DNA from 4 places in the Streptomyces sp. DSM 42067 genome. Region 4 is predicted to be linked to each of the others. Evidence: riboswitches for the same ligand, from Rfam matches in the RefSeq annotation. Region 4 holds a riboswitch; each other region holds the start of a gene.
The links. Region 4 has a riboswitch for cyclic di-AMP ahead of ACSMXV_RS20900 (M23 family metallopeptidase). Riboswitches for the same ligand answer to the same signal wherever they lie in the genome.

Region 1: it holds a riboswitch for cyclic di-AMP, as region 4 does, so the genes downstream of both, ACSMXV_RS35910 (M23 family metallopeptidase) here and ACSMXV_RS20900 (M23 family metallopeptidase) in region 4, are expected to answer to the same signal.
Region 2: it holds a riboswitch for cyclic di-AMP, as region 4 does, so the genes downstream of both, ACSMXV_RS18300 (transglycosylase family protein) here and ACSMXV_RS20900 (M23 family metallopeptidase) in region 4, are expected to answer to the same signal.
Region 3: it holds a riboswitch for cyclic di-AMP, as region 4 does, so the genes downstream of both, ACSMXV_RS31030 (M23 family metallopeptidase) here and ACSMXV_RS20900 (M23 family metallopeptidase) in region 4, are expected to answer to the same signal.

What each region holds. Positions count from the first base shown of each region.
Region 1 covers NZ_CM147706.1:8,021,415-8,025,391, forward strand. Annotated here, with positions in the region: gene ACSMXV_RS35905 (alpha-galactosidase) at 1-1,511, shown strand, start outside; cyclic di-AMP (ydaO/yuaA leader) riboswitch at 1,798-1,978, shown strand; gene ACSMXV_RS35910 (M23 family metallopeptidase) at 1,981-2,922, shown strand; gene ACSMXV_RS35915 (SGNH/GDSL hydrolase family protein) at 3,166-3,957, shown strand.
Region 2 covers NZ_CM147706.1:3,984,734-3,988,710, reverse strand. Annotated here, with positions in the region: gene ACSMXV_RS18310 (cytochrome P450 family protein) at 1-363, shown strand, start outside; gene ACSMXV_RS18305 (transglycosylase family protein) at 577-1,497, shown strand; cyclic di-AMP (ydaO/yuaA leader) riboswitch at 1,669-1,864, shown strand; gene ACSMXV_RS18300 (transglycosylase family protein) at 1,869-2,768, shown strand; gene eno (phosphopyruvate hydratase) at 3,017-3,977, shown strand, end outside.
Region 3 covers NZ_CM147706.1:6,853,062-6,857,038, reverse strand. Annotated here, with positions in the region: gene ACSMXV_RS31035 (GntR family transcriptional regulator) at 1-435, opposite strand, end outside; gene ACSMXV_RS31030 (M23 family metallopeptidase) at 670-1,479, opposite strand; cyclic di-AMP (ydaO/yuaA leader) riboswitch at 1,493-1,686, opposite strand; gene ACSMXV_RS31025 (M16 family metallopeptidase) at 1,969-3,354, opposite strand; gene ACSMXV_RS31020 (M16 family metallopeptidase) at 3,351-3,977, opposite strand, start outside.
Region 4 covers NZ_CM147706.1:4,555,470-4,559,446, forward strand. Annotated here, with positions in the region: gene ACSMXV_RS20900 (M23 family metallopeptidase) at 81-1,220, opposite strand; cyclic di-AMP (ydaO/yuaA leader) riboswitch at 1,232-1,376, opposite strand; tRNA gene ACSMXV_RS20905 (tRNA-Met) at 2,319-2,392, opposite strand; gene ACSMXV_RS20910 (nuclear transport factor 2 family protein) at 2,786-3,151, shown strand; partial or broken gene ACSMXV_RS20915 (subtype B tannase) at 3,144-3,280, opposite strand; gene ACSMXV_RS20920 (hypothetical protein) at 3,371-3,649, opposite strand; tRNA gene ACSMXV_RS20925 (tRNA-Lys) at 3,956-3,977, opposite strand, start outside.

The sequences.
Region 1 (3,977 bases), 3.5 Mb from region 4:
GCGGGCACACCGGGCACCAGCACCTGCCGTGGGTCGCGCTCGACGCGGAGGGTGCGGCGACTGAGGAGTCCGGCGAGGTGTACAGCTGCGCGCTCGCCTGGTCGGGGTCCTGGCGGATCGCCGTGCAGCAGCTGCCGGACGGCATCGTGCAGATCACCGGTGGTACGGGGCACGACGACTCGGGGCAGGCGCTGCTCAAGCCCGGAGTGGCGATCGCCACACCCGTCTTCGCGGGGCTCTGGAGTGACGGCGGCTTTGGCGGAACAAGTCGGGCATGGCACGCATATCAGCGCAAGTGCGTTATTCCCGATGCCGATCAGGACCGGCCCGTGCTCTACAACTCCTGGGAGGCCACCAATTTCGGCATCTCCGAGGACCAGCAGCGGGCGCTCGCCCAGCGCGCCGCCGACATGGGCGTCGAGCTGTTCGTCGTAGACGACGGCTGGTTCGGCGCACGGACCAGCGACCGGGCCGGTCTGGGCGACTGGACGCCCAACCCGGACCGCTTCCCGCACGGGCTGAAGCCGCTCGCCGACGACGTGCACGCCCTGGGCATGCAGTTCGGCATCTGGGTCGAGCCGGAGATGGTCAACGCCGACAGTGATCTGTATCGCGCCCACCCCGACTGGGTGCAGCACTTCCCCGGCCGTACGCGGACGGAGTTCCGCAACCAGCTGGTCCTGAACCTCGCCCGCGAGGACGTCCAGCAGTATCTGTGGGAGCAGCTGGACACCCTGCTGAGCAGCGCGCCGATCGACTATGTGAAGTGGGACTTCAATCGCTGCTTCACGGATGCCGGGTGGCCGGGGGAACCGTATCCGCAGAGGCTGTGGAACGCGCATGTGCATGCGCTCTATGGGTTGTTGGACCGGCTGCGGGCCGCGCACCCGGGAGTGGCGTTCGAGTCCTGCTCGGGCGGTGGCGGCCGGGTCGATCTCGGCATCATGGCGCGCACGGACCAGGTGTGGACCTCCGACAACACCGACCCGCTGGACCGGCTCGCCATCCAGTACGGCTTCACTCAGGTGCACCCCGCGCGGGTCATGGCGGCCTGGGTCACCGACAGCCCGAACGTCCAGCTCAATGACCGTGTGAGCTCGTTGCGCTTCCGCTTCGTCAGTGCCATGGCCGGGGTGCTCGGGGTCGGCGGCGACCTCACCGAGTGGAGCGACGAGGAGCTCGCCGAGGCCCGTCGGTGGGTGGATCTCTACAAGGAGATCCGCCCCGTCGTGCAGCGCGGCGACCTCTACCGGCTGAGGGCGCCGGAGGGCGGGCTGAGCGCGGTGCAGTACGTCCTCGGGGACGAGGCCGTAGTCCTGGCGTGGTTGGGGGCCCAGCACTACGGCGAGGCGCCCCCGGCGGTCAGGCTGCGAGGGCTCGATCCCGCCGGGTCGTACGAGTGCCTCGAGACCGGCGCGGTGCATCGGGGTGCGGTGCTGCTGCACCACGGTCTGCGGACCGGGCTGCATGGCGACCTGGATGCGGCAGTTATCCGTCTGCGTCGCATCTGACCGATTTAGTCCTCTTTGGGTCATTGGCTCTAACTCGCCCTGCAATAAGGCGTCATGAGTGGCATGCCGTGAGCAGGATCATATTGGTGACGGTGGGTGGCGATCTCCCTTTCGTGACCGCCCCTGAATTTCCGGGGGGTTGGCCGGAATGCGGAGATCGTTAATCCACGGACAGTGACCGGAATTTCCGGGGAAGGATCAAGAACCGGAATCCCGCTGGAATAACCACGCTTGTGTCCGCCATTCCGACTCGCTTACGGTCACGGTCGATCCGGGCGGACGCCGAATCCTGCCATCGCCCGGAATCCCCACTCACACAACGTGTATGGCAGGAGCGGGGGATCCCACAGGTAGAACGCCGGTTCCGGGTATCCGGACCAGCTTGGGGTGAAGTCGCGCCAAAACGCGGCCGGACATCTCCAGTCCGAACCCGACAGCTCACCTCGCAGGCGCCGGAGAGGAATTCGCCATGCCCGCGACCGGTAAGAACCGCCGTTCCAAGTCCCTGCGCTTCACCCGCTCCATAGCCGCCTTCAGCGCGGGGAGTGCCGCACTCGCACTGCCGCTCATCGGCGCCACGGGCGCGTTTGCCGCTCCCGCACAGACCGCCCCGCAGTCCGCGGTCCAGTCCGTTTCCGGAAAGGCCGCCGTCGCGGCCGCCGCCGCCAAGTCGGCCGCGAAGAAGACGTATACGGTGAAGTCGGGCGACTGCCTCGCCGGCATCGCCAGGGAGCAGAAGGTCGCCGGCGGCTGGAAGAAGCTCTACAAGGACAACCGCAAGGCCATCGGCGCCGACCCCACAAAGATCCGCGCGGGCCTCAAGCTCGTCGTCGACGGCAAGGCCGCCGCCTCCGACGACTCGGCCTCCGCTTCCGCGTCCAAGGCCCCGGCCGCTGCCGCCTCCAAGGCGCCTGCCGAAAAGGCGTCCACGACCTCCACTGCTCCCACGGCGACCACCACGGCCACCAACACGGCGCCCGCGGACACGGCAGCCACGACCACCTCCGCCTTCACCGCGCCGATCCCCGGCGCCACCATGAGCACGCCCTACCGCCAGTCGGGCAGCATGTGGTCGAGCGGCTACCACACCGGTGTGGACTTCGTGGCCCCGACCGGCACCAGCCTCAAGGCCGTCGGCGCAGGCACTGTCGTCTCCGCCGGCTGGGCCGGTTCGTATGGCAACCAGGTCGTCATCCAGCTGAGCGACGGTCTGTACGCGCAGTACGCCCACCTGTCCGCCCTCTCCGTCTCGGCCGGCCAGACCGTGACCGCGGGACAGCAGATCGGGCTCTCCGGCTCCACGGGCAACAGCACGGGCCCGCACCTGCACTTCGAGATCCGCACCACGCCGGACTACGGCTCCGACGTCGACCCGCTGGCGTACCTGCGCCAGCACGGCGTCTCCATCTGACGCCACCTCGGTTGCGACAGACCGACACCGATCGACGAGGCCCGGTCAGGCCCCGCACCGCCCCATGGTGTGTCCTGGCCGGGCGCACGTCGTCTCGTCCGTGAGCCGCGGCGACCCTGCCTCTATGAACGGCTGGGCTCTATTCCTGGCTTGGGCGAATCTTGACGAGTGGCATATCTCACCCGCCGTCAACCCCTGCCTACGGTGGCGTAGGTCACTTAGCGAGGTGAAAGATATGCCGACGTGGCAGCAGAGTCGACATTCCTCACCAGTGACGTGATCAGGTCCTACGCAGCGGTCGGCGACAGCTTCACGGAAGGTGTCGGAGACCCCGGTCCCGGCGGGCACTTCGTCGGCTGGGCCGACCGGCTCGCCGTCCTCCTCGACGACCGGGTCCCGGAGCACACCTTCCGCTACGCCAATCTCGCCGTACGCGGCAGGCTCCTCGACCAGATCGTCGCGGAACAGGTCCCGCGGGCCAAGGAACTCGCCCCCGACCTCGTGACGTTCTGCGCAGGCGGCAACGACATCATCCGGCCCGGCACCGACCCCGACGACGTCGCGGAACGCTTCGAGCGGGCCGTCGCCGACCTCGCGTCGGCCGCGGGCAGCGTCCTGATCGCCACGGGCTTCGACACTCGCGGCGTACCCGTGCTGAAGCACCTGCGCGGCAAGATCGCCACGTACAACCTGCACTTGCGGGCCATCGCCGACCGGTACGGGTTCCCCGTCCTCGACCTGTGGTCGCTCAAGACCATCCAGGACCGCAGGGCTTGGGACCCCGACCGGCTGCACCTGTCGCCCGAGGGCCACACCCGTGTCGCCCTGCGCGCCGCACAGGTGCTCGGACTCGAGGTGCCCGCCGACCCGGACCAGCCCTGGCCCCCGGAACCGCCGCGCGGCTCCCTCGATGTGCGCCGCGACACGATCCACTGGGCCCGCGAGTACCTCGTGCCGTGGATCGGACGGCGGCTGCGCGGCGAGTCCTCCGGGGACCACGTCGAGGCGAAGAGACCGGATCTGCTGCCTCTGTAGGGGCATCTCGGGGGTCTTGG
Region 2 (3,977 bases), 570 kb from region 4:
GGCCCGGTGGAGCTCGCCACCTGGAGGTTCGCGACCGAGGCGCTCACCATCGGGGGGCAGCACATCGAGCCCGGCGACCCCGTCCTCGTCGTACTCGCCGCCGCCGACCGCGATCCCGAGCGGTTCGCCGAGCCCGACACCCTCGACCTGGCCCGGCGCGACAACCAGCACCTCGGATACGGGCACGGCATCCACTACTGCCTGGGCGCTCCCCTCGCCCGGCTGGAGGGGCAGACAGCCATCGCCACGCTGCTGACGCGCCTTCCTGACCTGCAACTCGATGCGGTTCCGGACGATTTGAGATGGCGCGGCGGGCTCATCATGCGAGGGCTGCGGACACTGCCGGTGCGCTTCACGCCGTAGCAGCGGCGGGCCCGGCCGGGACAGACTCCGAGCTGCAGCTGATGGTCCGTCAACCTTGTGACTTTCACGTGATCTCCGCTGCATCGACTTGTGACAAGCGTTCGACTCCCGCTACTTTCACGGTCGACTCGGGTATCAACTGTCCCAGTCGACCCAGTCTTGCCCGGTTGGCTCCGTCGGCCGGGTAAGTCCCCGACCGCGAAAGGCAACCGCATGCTCTCCGGGAACGGCCGACACCGTCGCCCCCGCCAGGCTCCGGCCCTCATCGTCGCGGCGGGGGTGACCGGATCGGCCATCGCGATCCCGTTGCTCGGTGCCACCAGCGCCGGCGCCGCGGACGCCACCACCTGGGACCGGCTCGCCGAGTGCGAGAGCGGTGGCGCGTGGAGCGCGAACGAGGGCGACGGCCACTACGGCGGCCTACAGCTCACGCAGGAGACCTGGGAGAACTACGGCGGCCTCGACTACGCCCCGAGCGCCGATGAGGCGAGCCGTTCGCAGCAGATAGCCGTCGCCGAGAAGATCCTCGCGGACCAGGGTCCCAAGGCCTGGCCGACGTGCGCATTGCTCGTGGGTCTCTCCCAGGGCGGGGCGGCGGCGGACGTCGACCCGGGTGTGTCGGAGGACACATCGAGCCCCTCGTCCGACGCCTCGTCCGGCCCGTCGGACGAGGCGGAGTCCGCCGAGCCGACCGACGACTCCCCGAAGGCTGCCGAAGGGTCGGAAGCCTCCGGCGAGTCAGAATCGGGTAATTCGGACGAGTCGGGCAAGTCTGATGAGTCTGCCCAGAATGAGGGTGATTCGCCCTCCGAGTCCGCTGAGTCCTCCAACTCCGCGGACTCCGGTACGGGAACCGGCCGCCATCGGGGCGAAACCGCCCAGGAGGGCCTGGAGGACACCCGCTCCTCCGACTCCTCCGGCCGTCACGCCTCACGCTCCGACACGGACCGCGGCGACGACGGCTCGTACACCGTGCGCACGGGCGACAACCTCTGGGCGATCGCCGACGCCCATGACGTCGAGGGCGGATGGACCGCTCTCTATGACGAGAACAAGAAGACCGTGGGCGATGACCCGGACCTCATCCTCCCCGGTCAGACCCTGGATCTCGGTCTCGAGTCGATCGATAAATAGCTATAGTTCAGGGCCAATTGTCCGTTTTGGTGGGGCTGAGAGATGCGTCTCAGAAGCCCTGATCGTCTTTGATATCCGCCGAAGCGGATGTTTACGGTCGTGACCGCTCGCCATAGCGGGCACCCGCGGTCGTTACGCCGAATCCTGCCAGCGGCCATACGGGTTCAGTCGTCGCGTCCAGCGCCGTAGGCAGGAGCGGGGGACCCAAGGTTTGCGCCGGCAACGGCAGTTGAGCAGCTGAGCACACGGTGTCGGCTGACGACTGCAGGAACCGGCTTGGGGTGAAGTCGTGCGCAACCACGTGCGACCGGGCACTCACTCGGCCCGAACCCGACAGCTCACCTCGCAGGCGTCGGTGAGGGGATCACTCCATGCTGCGTTCCAGCAAGGGCAACCACCGTCGCTCGTCCGTTCTCAGCCGGACTTCTCGTATCGCCGCGCTCGCCGGTGTCACCGGTGTCGCCATCGCCGCCCCGTTGATGACGGCCGGCTCCGCCTCCGCCGCCACCGCCGCCGAGTGGGACGCCGTCGCCCAGTGCGAGTCGGGCGGCAACTGGTCCATCAACACCGGCAACGGCTACTACGGCGGCCTGCAGTTCTCGACCTCCACCTGGGCCGCGTACGGCGGTACGGAGTACGCCGCCACGGCCGACAAGGCCACCAAGGAGCAGCAGATAGCCGTCGCCGAGAAGGTCCTGGCCGGTCAGGGCAAGGGCGCCTGGCCGAGCTGTGGCGTGGGTCTCTCCAACACCCCGTACGAGGGCGGTTCGAGCGCGGGCACCACGGACTCCGCCACGACCCAGCCGAGCGACGCGACCCAGCAGGGCGATGCGACCCAGCAGGGCGACCCCACTCAGCAGGGCGACGCGACTCAGCAGAGCGAGTCGAACGAGAGCGCGCCCACGCAGAGCGCGCCCACGCCGAGCACGACCACTCCCAGCACCACCACCGAGAGCACGGCCACGCCTAGCACGACCACCCCCGGCACCACCGCCGAGAGCGCGCCCAGCACCACCACGGAGACCGCGCCGAGCACGGAGGAGCAGGCCGCCCCCGGCTCCGAGGAGAGCACTGCGACCGTCGAGACCCCGACCGGCGAGACGGTCAAGAAGGGCGACGGCGAGTACCAGGTCGAGAACGGCGACACCCTCGGCACGATCGCCAAGGACCACAAGGTCAAGGGCGGCTGGAAGAAGCTGTACGAGCTGAACAAGGACGTCGTCGCGGACTGCAACCAGCTCTACCCGGGTCAGCAGCTCCACCTCGGCTGAGGCTTCCCCGAACCCTGAGGCTTCCCCGAACCCCTCACCCCGGTGCGTGTTCCCCCGTACGCGCCGGGGTGAGGCCGTACCCGTACCGGCAGGAGCGAGGAACTTTGTTTCGTTCAGAAACAATTTGCTCTCAGTTTTGTCCAGGGGCCGGTCGGTCGGCTGGCCGTCGCCCCGGAGCCGGATAGGCTCTTGTCGCAAGGCCTAAAGAAACACAGCCCCGCACTTCCAGCGTCACATCCCAGAAGGAGATGCTCGTGCCGTCCATCGACGTCGTCGTAGCCCGGGAAATCCTGGACTCCCGAGGCAACCCCACGGTCGAGGTCGAGGTCGGCCTCGACGACGGCAGCACCGGTCGTGCCGCCGTACCGTCCGGTGCTTCCACCGGTGCGTTCGAGGCCCTCGAGCTCCGTGACGGAGACGCCAACCGCTACGGCGGCAAGGGCGTCGAGAAGGCCGTCCTCGCCGTCATCGAGCAGATCGGCCCGGAGCTCGTTGGGTACGACGCCACCGAGCAGCGCCTGATCGACCAGGCGATGTTCGACCTGGACGCCACCCCGGACAAGTCCTCGCTCGGCGCCAACGCCATCCTCGGCGTCTCGCTCGCCGTCGCCCACGCCGCCTCCGAGGCCTCCGACCTCCCGCTCTTCCGCTACCTGGGCGGTCCCAACGCGCACCTGCTGCCGGTGCCGATGATGAACATCCTGAACGGCGGCTCGCACGCCGACTCCAACGTGGACATCCAGGAGTTCATGATCGCCCCGATCGGCGCGGAGTCCTTCTCCGAGGCCCTGCGCTGGGGCACCGAGGTCTACCACACCCTCAAGAAGGTGCTGAAGTCCAAGGGCCTGGCCACCGGCCTCGGCGACGAGGGCGGCTTCGCCCCGAACCTCGGCTCCAACCGCGAGGCCCTCGACCTCATCCTCGAGGCCATCAAGGAAGCCGGTTACGCCCCCGGCGAGCAGATCGCCCTCGCGCTCGACGTCGCCGCCTCCGAGTTCTACAAGGACGGCAAGTACCTCTTCGAGGGCAAGGAGCGCTCCGCCGCCGAGATGACCGAGTACTACGAGGAGCTCGTCTCCGCGTACCCGCTCGTCTCCATCGAGGACCCGCTGTTCGAGGACGACTGGGCCGGCTGGAAGGTCATCACCGACAAGCTCGGCGACAAGGTCCAGCTGGTCGGCGACGACCTCTTCGTCACCAACCCCGAGC
Region 3 (3,977 bases), 2.3 Mb from region 4:
CGACGTCAGCCCCGGGCTGCCCGAGGCCTGCGCGAGCGTCTCGTGGAACCAGCCGCCCAGCGACCGCAGATCTTCGCTGTGGCCCCGCCTGGCGCGCTCCTGGCCCAGTCGGACCAGGCCACGCAGCACCTTCAGATGCGCCTCGGTACGACGCTGTGCCGCGCGCGCAGCGCCGAGCGGCTCGAGCAGCGTACGGATCTCCAGCACGTCGGCGGCCTCCTGCTCGGTGGGCTCGGCGACACAGGCGCCCGCATGCCTGCGGGTGACGACGAATCCTTCCGCCTCCAGCGTGCGCAGGGCCTCGCGCACCGGGACACGGGACACCCCGTACCGGCGCGCGAGCAGTTCCTCGGTGAGACGGCTGCCGCGCTCGTAGACACCCGCGACGATGTCATCCCGGATGGCCGTGCATACCGAGTGCGCGGGAATGTGCATGACCGGACCTCCGCCTTAATCCCCGCGAAACGCGGTCGATTGACGCCTGTTGACTGACTCTATTGCAGCGGGCGGGAATTTCCGACGGCGGGCTGGAATCCATGGATATTTTTTGGACAAATCGGCGCTCGGAAACGACGAAAGCCCCGGCTCGATGAGCCGGGGCTTCCATGAAGCGGGGCGTTCTGCCCGGTCCGTTCTCCGGTCAGTGCTTCACGCGCGTCCGCTCTCGCGTCAGACCTTCACGCCGTGCGAGCGCAGATAGGTGAGCGGGTCGATGTCCGAGCCGTACTCCTCGGTGGTCCGGACCTCGAAGTGCAGGTGCGCTCCGGTCACGTTGCCGGTTGCGCCGGAGAGGGCTATCCGCTGGCCCGGCGTGACCGTCTGGCCGACGGAGACGGCGATGGACGACAGGTGACCGTACTGGGTGTACGTGCCGTCGTTCATCTTGATGACGACCTCGTACCCATACGAACCGCCCCAGCCTGCGGTGACGACGGTGCCGGAGCCGACAGCGCGGACCGCCGTACCGGACGCTGCGTGGAAGTCGACGCCGGTGTGGCTGCCGGACGACCACAGCGACCCGCCCGCCTTGTAGCCGGTGGAGACATAGGAGCCGGCGATCGGGCTGACGTAGGAGTTGAGGCGCTTGCGCTCGGCCTCGCGGGCGGCGCGCTCCTTGGCCGCACGCTCCTTGGCCTCGCGCTCCTTCTTGGCCTTCGCCTCGGCCTTGCGCTTCTCCTCGGCGGCCTTCTTCTTGGCGGCGGCCTCCTCGGCGGCCTGCTGCTGTGCGACGGCCTGAGCGTCGATCTTGTCAGCGACGGACTCGCCGAGGGTGACGGCCTGGATCAGCCCGGTCTGCTCGACGGAGGCATCGGCAGCCTGGGCCGGGGTGGCGAAGCCGGCGATGACGCCGGTGGTGGTGAGTGCCGCGACACGTGCCGCGCTTGCGGTCCTGCGGGTGATGGGGGTACCTCCCAGGCCCTTGAGGCGCTGGGGCAGGCTCGGACGACGATGCTTCCCGGTGGCGCGTGTGAACGCCATGTAGTGGCTGGTCCTTTCCTTCCTTCTCGCCTACCGGGTTAGCTGACGGGTTCGGAGCAGGAAGGTCTCCTACGGGCTCCCTCGATACGACTCAAGGGCCCCCGATTCACCCCAGGGACTTGGGCTCCTCCTGCGTCGAAGTCGACGGGAGGGTGGGTCCCCGGCTCCCCTGGCTCACGCCGTCCGGGGACTCGGCGATGACTGTCCGGTGCCGCGGCGCGGCGCACTGCCTGACGAACAGCCGGACCGACGCTAAACGGGACATCTTTCAATCAACAAACGCAGCATGGGATTTGTAGTGCATCCCACAGGGCAGACAGGCAACCTCCGCTACATTTCGGACAAACGAGAACCCCGGTGGCTCTGCAGCCACCGGGGTCTCTTCGGGTCCGTGTGGGGCCCTGTGCAGGTCCGTGTGGGGCCCTGTGCGGGCTGTGCGGGGCCTGTGCGGGCTAAGCGGCCCCGTCCGCGCCGCGCGGACGGGGCCGCTTAGCCCGTGACAACCGTCACTTCACCGATTCCGAGCGCCCTGACCGGCTCCTCGATCTGGGAGGCGTCACCCACGAGAACGGTCACCAGGCGGTCCACCGGGAAGGCGCTGACAACCGCCGCCGTGGCCTCGACGGTGCCGGTCGCGGCGAGCTGCTGGTACAGCTGCGCCTGGAAGTCGTCAGGGAGGTGCTGCTCGACCTGGTCGGCCAGCGTGCCCGCAACGACTGCCGCGGTCTCGTACTTGAGCGGGGCGACGCCGACGAGGTTGTGCACGGCGGCGTCGCGCTCGGCGTCCGTGAGACCTTCGGCGGCGAGCGTACGCAGCACCTTCCACAGGTCGTCCAGCGCAGGGCCCGTGTTCGGGGTGTCGACCGAGCCGCTGATGGCGAGCATCGCGGCGCCGCTGCCGTCCGGCGCGGAGCGCAGAACCTGCCCGAACGCCCTTACGCCGTAGGTGTATCCCTTCTCCTCGCGCAGGACGCGGTCCAGGCGAGAGGTGAGCGTGCCGCCCAGGCAGTAGGTGCCGAGCACCTGGGCCGGCCAGACGCGGTCGTGCCGGTCCGGGCCGATACGGCCGATGAGCAGCTGCGTCTGGACCGCGCCGGGGCGGTCCACGATGACGACGCGCCCGGTGTCGTCGGCGGTCACCGGCGGCACGGGGCGGGGCTCGGCGGACGAGCCGGTCCAGGTGCCGAGGGAGTCCGCGAGGAGTGCGTCCAGGTCGGTGCCGGAGAGGTCGCCCACCACGACGGCGGTGGCCGTGGCGGGGCGTACGTGCTTCTCGTAGAAGGCACGCACGGCCGCCGAGTCGATGCCCGCGACCGTCTCCTCCGTACCCTGGCGGGGGCGGGACATGCGCGATTCCGCCGGGAACAGCCCCTTGGAGAGCTCCTTGGCCGCGCGGCGGGCCGGGTTGGCGGTCTCGTGCGGGATCTCGTCGAGCCGGTTGCGCACCAGCCGCTCGACCTCGCTGTCCGCGAACGCGGGCGCCCTGAGCGCGTCGGCGAGCAGGCCGAGGGCCTTCGGCAGCCGGGAGACGGGGACTTCGAGCGAGAGCCGTACGCCAGGGTGGTCGGCGTGCGAGTCGAGCGTGGCGCCGCAGCGCTCCAGCTCGGCAGCGAACTCCTCGGCGGAGTGCTTGTCGGTGCCCTCGGAGAAGGCACGGGCCATGATCGTGGCGACGCCGTCCAGGCCGGCGGGCTCGGCGTCCAGCGGGCTGTCGAGGAGGATCTCGACAGCGACGACGTGCTGGCCGGGGCGATGGCAGCGCAGCACCGTGAGGCCGTTGTCGAGGGTGGTGCGGTCGGGCGCCGGGAAGGCCCAGGGCCTGGCGGGCCCGGCCTGCGGCTGCGGGTGGAATTCCATGGTCGCGGCCTCGGTCACTTCGCCGCCTCCTCGTCTGCGGTCTCGTCGGTGTCCTCGGCGGTCTCGTCCGCGGTTTCAGGATGCGCGAGAGGTTCGTAGACGAGCACCGCGCGGTTGTCGGGCCGCAGGCGGGCCCTGGCGACGTCTCGGACCTCCTCCGGGGTGACCTTCAGGACGCGCTTGACGGCGGTCAGGGCGAGCTGAGGGTCACCGAACAGAACGGCGTACCGGCAGAGTTCGTCGGCGCGGCCCGCGACCGTGCCGAGCCGGTCCAGCCACTCGCGCTCCAACTGTGCCTGGGCGCGCTCCATCTCCTCCGGCGTGGGGCCCTCCTGGGCGAACCGGGCCAGCTCCTCGTCGACGGCTGCCTCGATGACCGGGACCTCCACATCGCCGGACGTCTTCACGTCCAGCCAGCCCAGCGACGGGGCTCCGGCCAGCCTGAGCAGGCCGAATCCCGCCGCGACGGCGGTGCGGTCACGGCGTACGAGCCGGTTGTAGAGCCGCGAGGACTCGCCGCCGCCGAGGACGGTGAGCGCCAGGTCGGCCGCGTCGCACGCGCGCGTGCCGTCCTCCGGCAGCCGGTAGGCGGCCATCAGGGCGCGGGCCGGGACCTCCTCCTCGATCACCTCGCGCAGCTG
Region 4 (3,977 bases):
TTATCAGGTCCGTTGGGAGTTGGGCCCGTTCCCGTCAGGGATTCAGGCCCATTCCCGTCAGGGATTCAGGCCCATTCCCGTCAGGGGGTCAGGCCCTTGCTGCGCAGCCAGGCGAGCGGGTCGACCCCGTCGCCTCCGCCCGGGTGGATCTCGAGGTGCAGATGCGCGCCGGTGACGTTGCCGGTGGCGCCCACGCGGCCGATGACGTCGCCCGTGGTGACCTTCTGGCCGACGCTCACGCTGATCGAGGACTGGTGGCAGTACCAGATCTCCGTGCCGTCCTCGAGCTCCAGCACCGTGCGGTAGCCGTACGAGCCGGACCAGCCGGCCTCCTTCACCGTGCCGGTGTGGACGGCCTTGAGCGGCGTCCCCGTGGGGGCCGCGAAGTCAACGCCGGTGTGGTAGCCGGAGGACCACAGCGAACCCGCGTCGCCGAACTGCGAGGTCAGAGTGTACGAGGACGTGGGGAGGGCGTAGCTCGCGGCGAGCTTGGCGAGGCGCTCCGCCTCGGCCTTGCGCCTGGCCTCCTCCTCCGCCGCCTTCTTCTCGGCGGCGGCCTTGGCCTCGGCCGCTTCCCGCTCCTTGGCCGCTTCTTCGGCGGCCTGCTTGGCGGCGGCCTCCTCGGCGGCCTTCGCGGCCGCGCTCTCCGCCTGGTCCTGCTGCTGCTCGGCCTGCTGCATGATGCGGGCGCGCAGTGCCTCACCGGCGTCCGTGGTGCCCTGCTCCGCGTCGGTGGCGGTGACGCCGGCTCCGGTGAGGGGCGCGACGGCGTTGGTGCCGGAGTCCGACGAGTCGGACACCAGGGAACTCACGCCGGGCAGGGACTCGGTGACCGACGACAGGTCGGGCATCGATATCTGCACCGGCGGCTTGCCGCCCTGCGCGGTGGCGATGCCGCCCGCGCCGACGGCGGCGATGACTCCCACACCGAGAACCGTGGAGCTGCGCGCGAGGCCTCCGCCGCGCTGCTTGATGACACGGTGCCGACCGCGGACGGGCCGGACGGACTCCTCAGTGGGGTTCCATTCCTCCCAGGGCCCCTCGCCCTGGCGGAAGCCGGGGCCGAAGCCGGTGCCCGTGTCGAAGCCGCTGCCGGTTCCTCTGTCGAATCCGGTGCTGGTTGCTGTGTCGAAGCCCGTGCCGGTTCCGGTGTCGAAGCCGGCGCCGTCAGGGTCGTACGGCGCGAACGGGGGTTGCGGGGCAGGCGGGTTGGACGCCACTGGGGCGCGCTCCTTTCCTTCCTTCTCGCCTACCGGGTTAGCTGACGGGTTCGGAGCAGGAAGGTCTCCTACGAACGCCTTTTGCGGTAAAGGCGCCCGATTCACCCCAAGTTGGTGGTTCCCCGGTTCCCTTACGGGATTCGGCGCGTGCGCACGGAGCCGCCTCTTGTGACGGCTGGGACGACCGCGCTGCGTTATCGAACGTTAATAGACGGGGGTACTGAATTCCAAGCCGTTCCGGCTGATCGTTAACGCTTTGGTCTGGACTTAACAGGGCGGGACCGGGCGGAATCGGGCGAGTTGACCGCCCGGCCGCATCGGGCACTTACTTGACGGTGTGTCAGTTGTTATGCGGAGGGGGGTCGTTCGGTCACGGAAGGTGATGTGGTCGGCCCGCTCCCAGACGCCGTACCGCTCACGGACGCCGCACCGCTCACCGACACCGCGATGCTCACCGACACCGCGATGCTCACGGGCGCCGTACCGCCAGCAGCACCATGTCGTCCCCCATCCCGCCACCGCTGTGCCGGCGCACCTCCGCCGCGAGGGAGGCCAGCATGGCGTGCGGACCCTCGAAGAAGCGCCGGGGTGCAGGCGCACGGCGAGCACGGCGACGAGCGAGGCGCTCCCCGCCACCACCGTGCCGCGGAGCGAGTAGAGAGCGGCGGCGACCAGCGGGGCTGCGGTCAAGAGGGGCGCCCCCGTGAAGGCCGACGGCATGAGGACGTCGTAGAGGGTCCCGGCGACGATGAGCAACGCGGGCAGGAACCGCACGAAGGTCCGGACGATCGCAAACGCCCGCCGCTCGTCGTCCCGCCCCGCCCCTACGCCCTCTCCGGCGTCCCAGCCGTCTGCCCAGCCACGTTCCCGGTCGGGCTCGCCGCCGTGCTCCCCTGCGTCGCGCCCTCCTCGCTTCCGCACCGCTCGTCTCCTGCCGCGTCCACGTCCGCGCCCGTCGCCGCGTCCCACTCACGGCATTCCCGCCGCGGCACGGGTGGCGACCTGTGGTGGGCCGCCGGAGTGAGCACCGCGGCTCAATGCGCCTGCAACACGCCGAGGGGCCGGAACCACATCTGGTTCCGGCCCCTCGGGCTTCAGTAGCGGGGACAGGATTTGAACCTGCGACCTCTGGGTTATGAGCCCAGCGAGCTACCGAGCTGCTCCACCCCGCGTCGGTAAGTACAAGTGTACGCCATGCGCGGGACACCTTTGACCAGCCCGGTTCGCGCCCCGTGTGAACCGCGCACTCACGCCGGTTCCACTCGCACGCTCCCGGCGCGCAAACGGCGGCGGTCCACTGACGGCGGACCCGCACAACGCAGGCGCACCGGTCGTGCACCGGGCCGCGCACCGGTTGTGCGGGAGGGGCCGCCGGCCTTCCCCTGCCCTCGGCCGGCGGCCCCGCGGAGGCCGGGCGAAGGCCCCGCGGCGGCCGGGCGGGCGGATATGGCCACGCGAAGGCCGGGCGAGCGGTTGTGGCACCGGCACCGGTTGCCGTGGCCCATCCCGCGGAGGAGCCTCGAAGGAGGGGTCAGAAGGGTCAGAAGGGTCAGAAGGAGGTCACCATGGGCACCTCGGCGAGCCCCGCCTTCGACACCGAAATCCTGCGCCAGGGCATCGAAGGCCACAACGCGGACACGCTCCTGTCGCTCTACGCGGACGATGCGGAAGTCCGCGTCGTCGACCGCAACACGCAGCCCAGCCACCCACTGATCAAGCACGGCCGCAACCAGATCAGCGAGATGCTGAACGACATCTACGGCCGCGAGATGACCCACAAGCTGGAACAGTGCGTGGTCCAGGGCGACCACGTCGCCTTCACCGAGTCCTGCGAGTACCCGGACGGCGTCAAGGTGCTGGCCAGCTCCATGATGTCGCTACGAGACGGCAAGATCGTCGATCAGACGCTGATCCAGGCGTGGGACGAGTAGGACGGCCGGGGATACGGCCCTTGTTGGCTCGCAGTACCGGACGGCGGCCTTCAGGTCGACTATGGCGGCCGGGGCCCTGCGGTAGTAGGTGCCGTCCGAGCCGGTGAGGGTCCGGCCGTGCGCGCCCGGCTACCGACGACGCGTAACCCCCCGCGCGCGCAGCGTCAACATACGCGACAGCGCCCGAGCCGGCCAAAGCCGACCCGGGCGCGGCCCCTGCTAGCCCACGACGATGATCACGAAGCCGTGATCGAAGCGGTGGTCGAAGCGATGATCGAATCGGTGGTCGAATCGGTGATCGCGGTGATCGCGGTGATCGCGGTGATCGAAGCAGCGTCCGCCCCAGTAACCGCGATCGCAGTGGTTGGTGGTCACATGAGTGTCCACGGCAGGGGTTGCTGCTGCGGCCGTGCCTGCTGCGCTGATCGCAGCGCTGCCGGCCATCAGAACGCTGGCCGCGGACACTGCGACGAGACGCCTCGCGCGTTGTGCTCGCATGGTGAATGCTCCTCTCCTTCCATCATCCCGCGCTCTCAGCGGCACGAGATGGGTGGCCGCAGCCGCAAGGGAGGAGCGGCGCGGTCGCCGGCGTCGCCCGGCGCATACGAGGAGCACGTCTCTGTATCCGAGGTCCCCGCTGGACGCGAACCAGCCGACCGGGGGCGTGCCCCCAGGGTTGCGACCCTGCTTGTAGTACGTCGGCGGCGCCCTTTTGGATTGGCGCTTCCGGGCGTCTGGGCCCGAAAAGCACTGAAGAAGCACTGAAGGCCCAGATCAGATCTCCTCTGACCTGGGCCTTCCTCGTAGGCCGTGTGGGACTCGAACC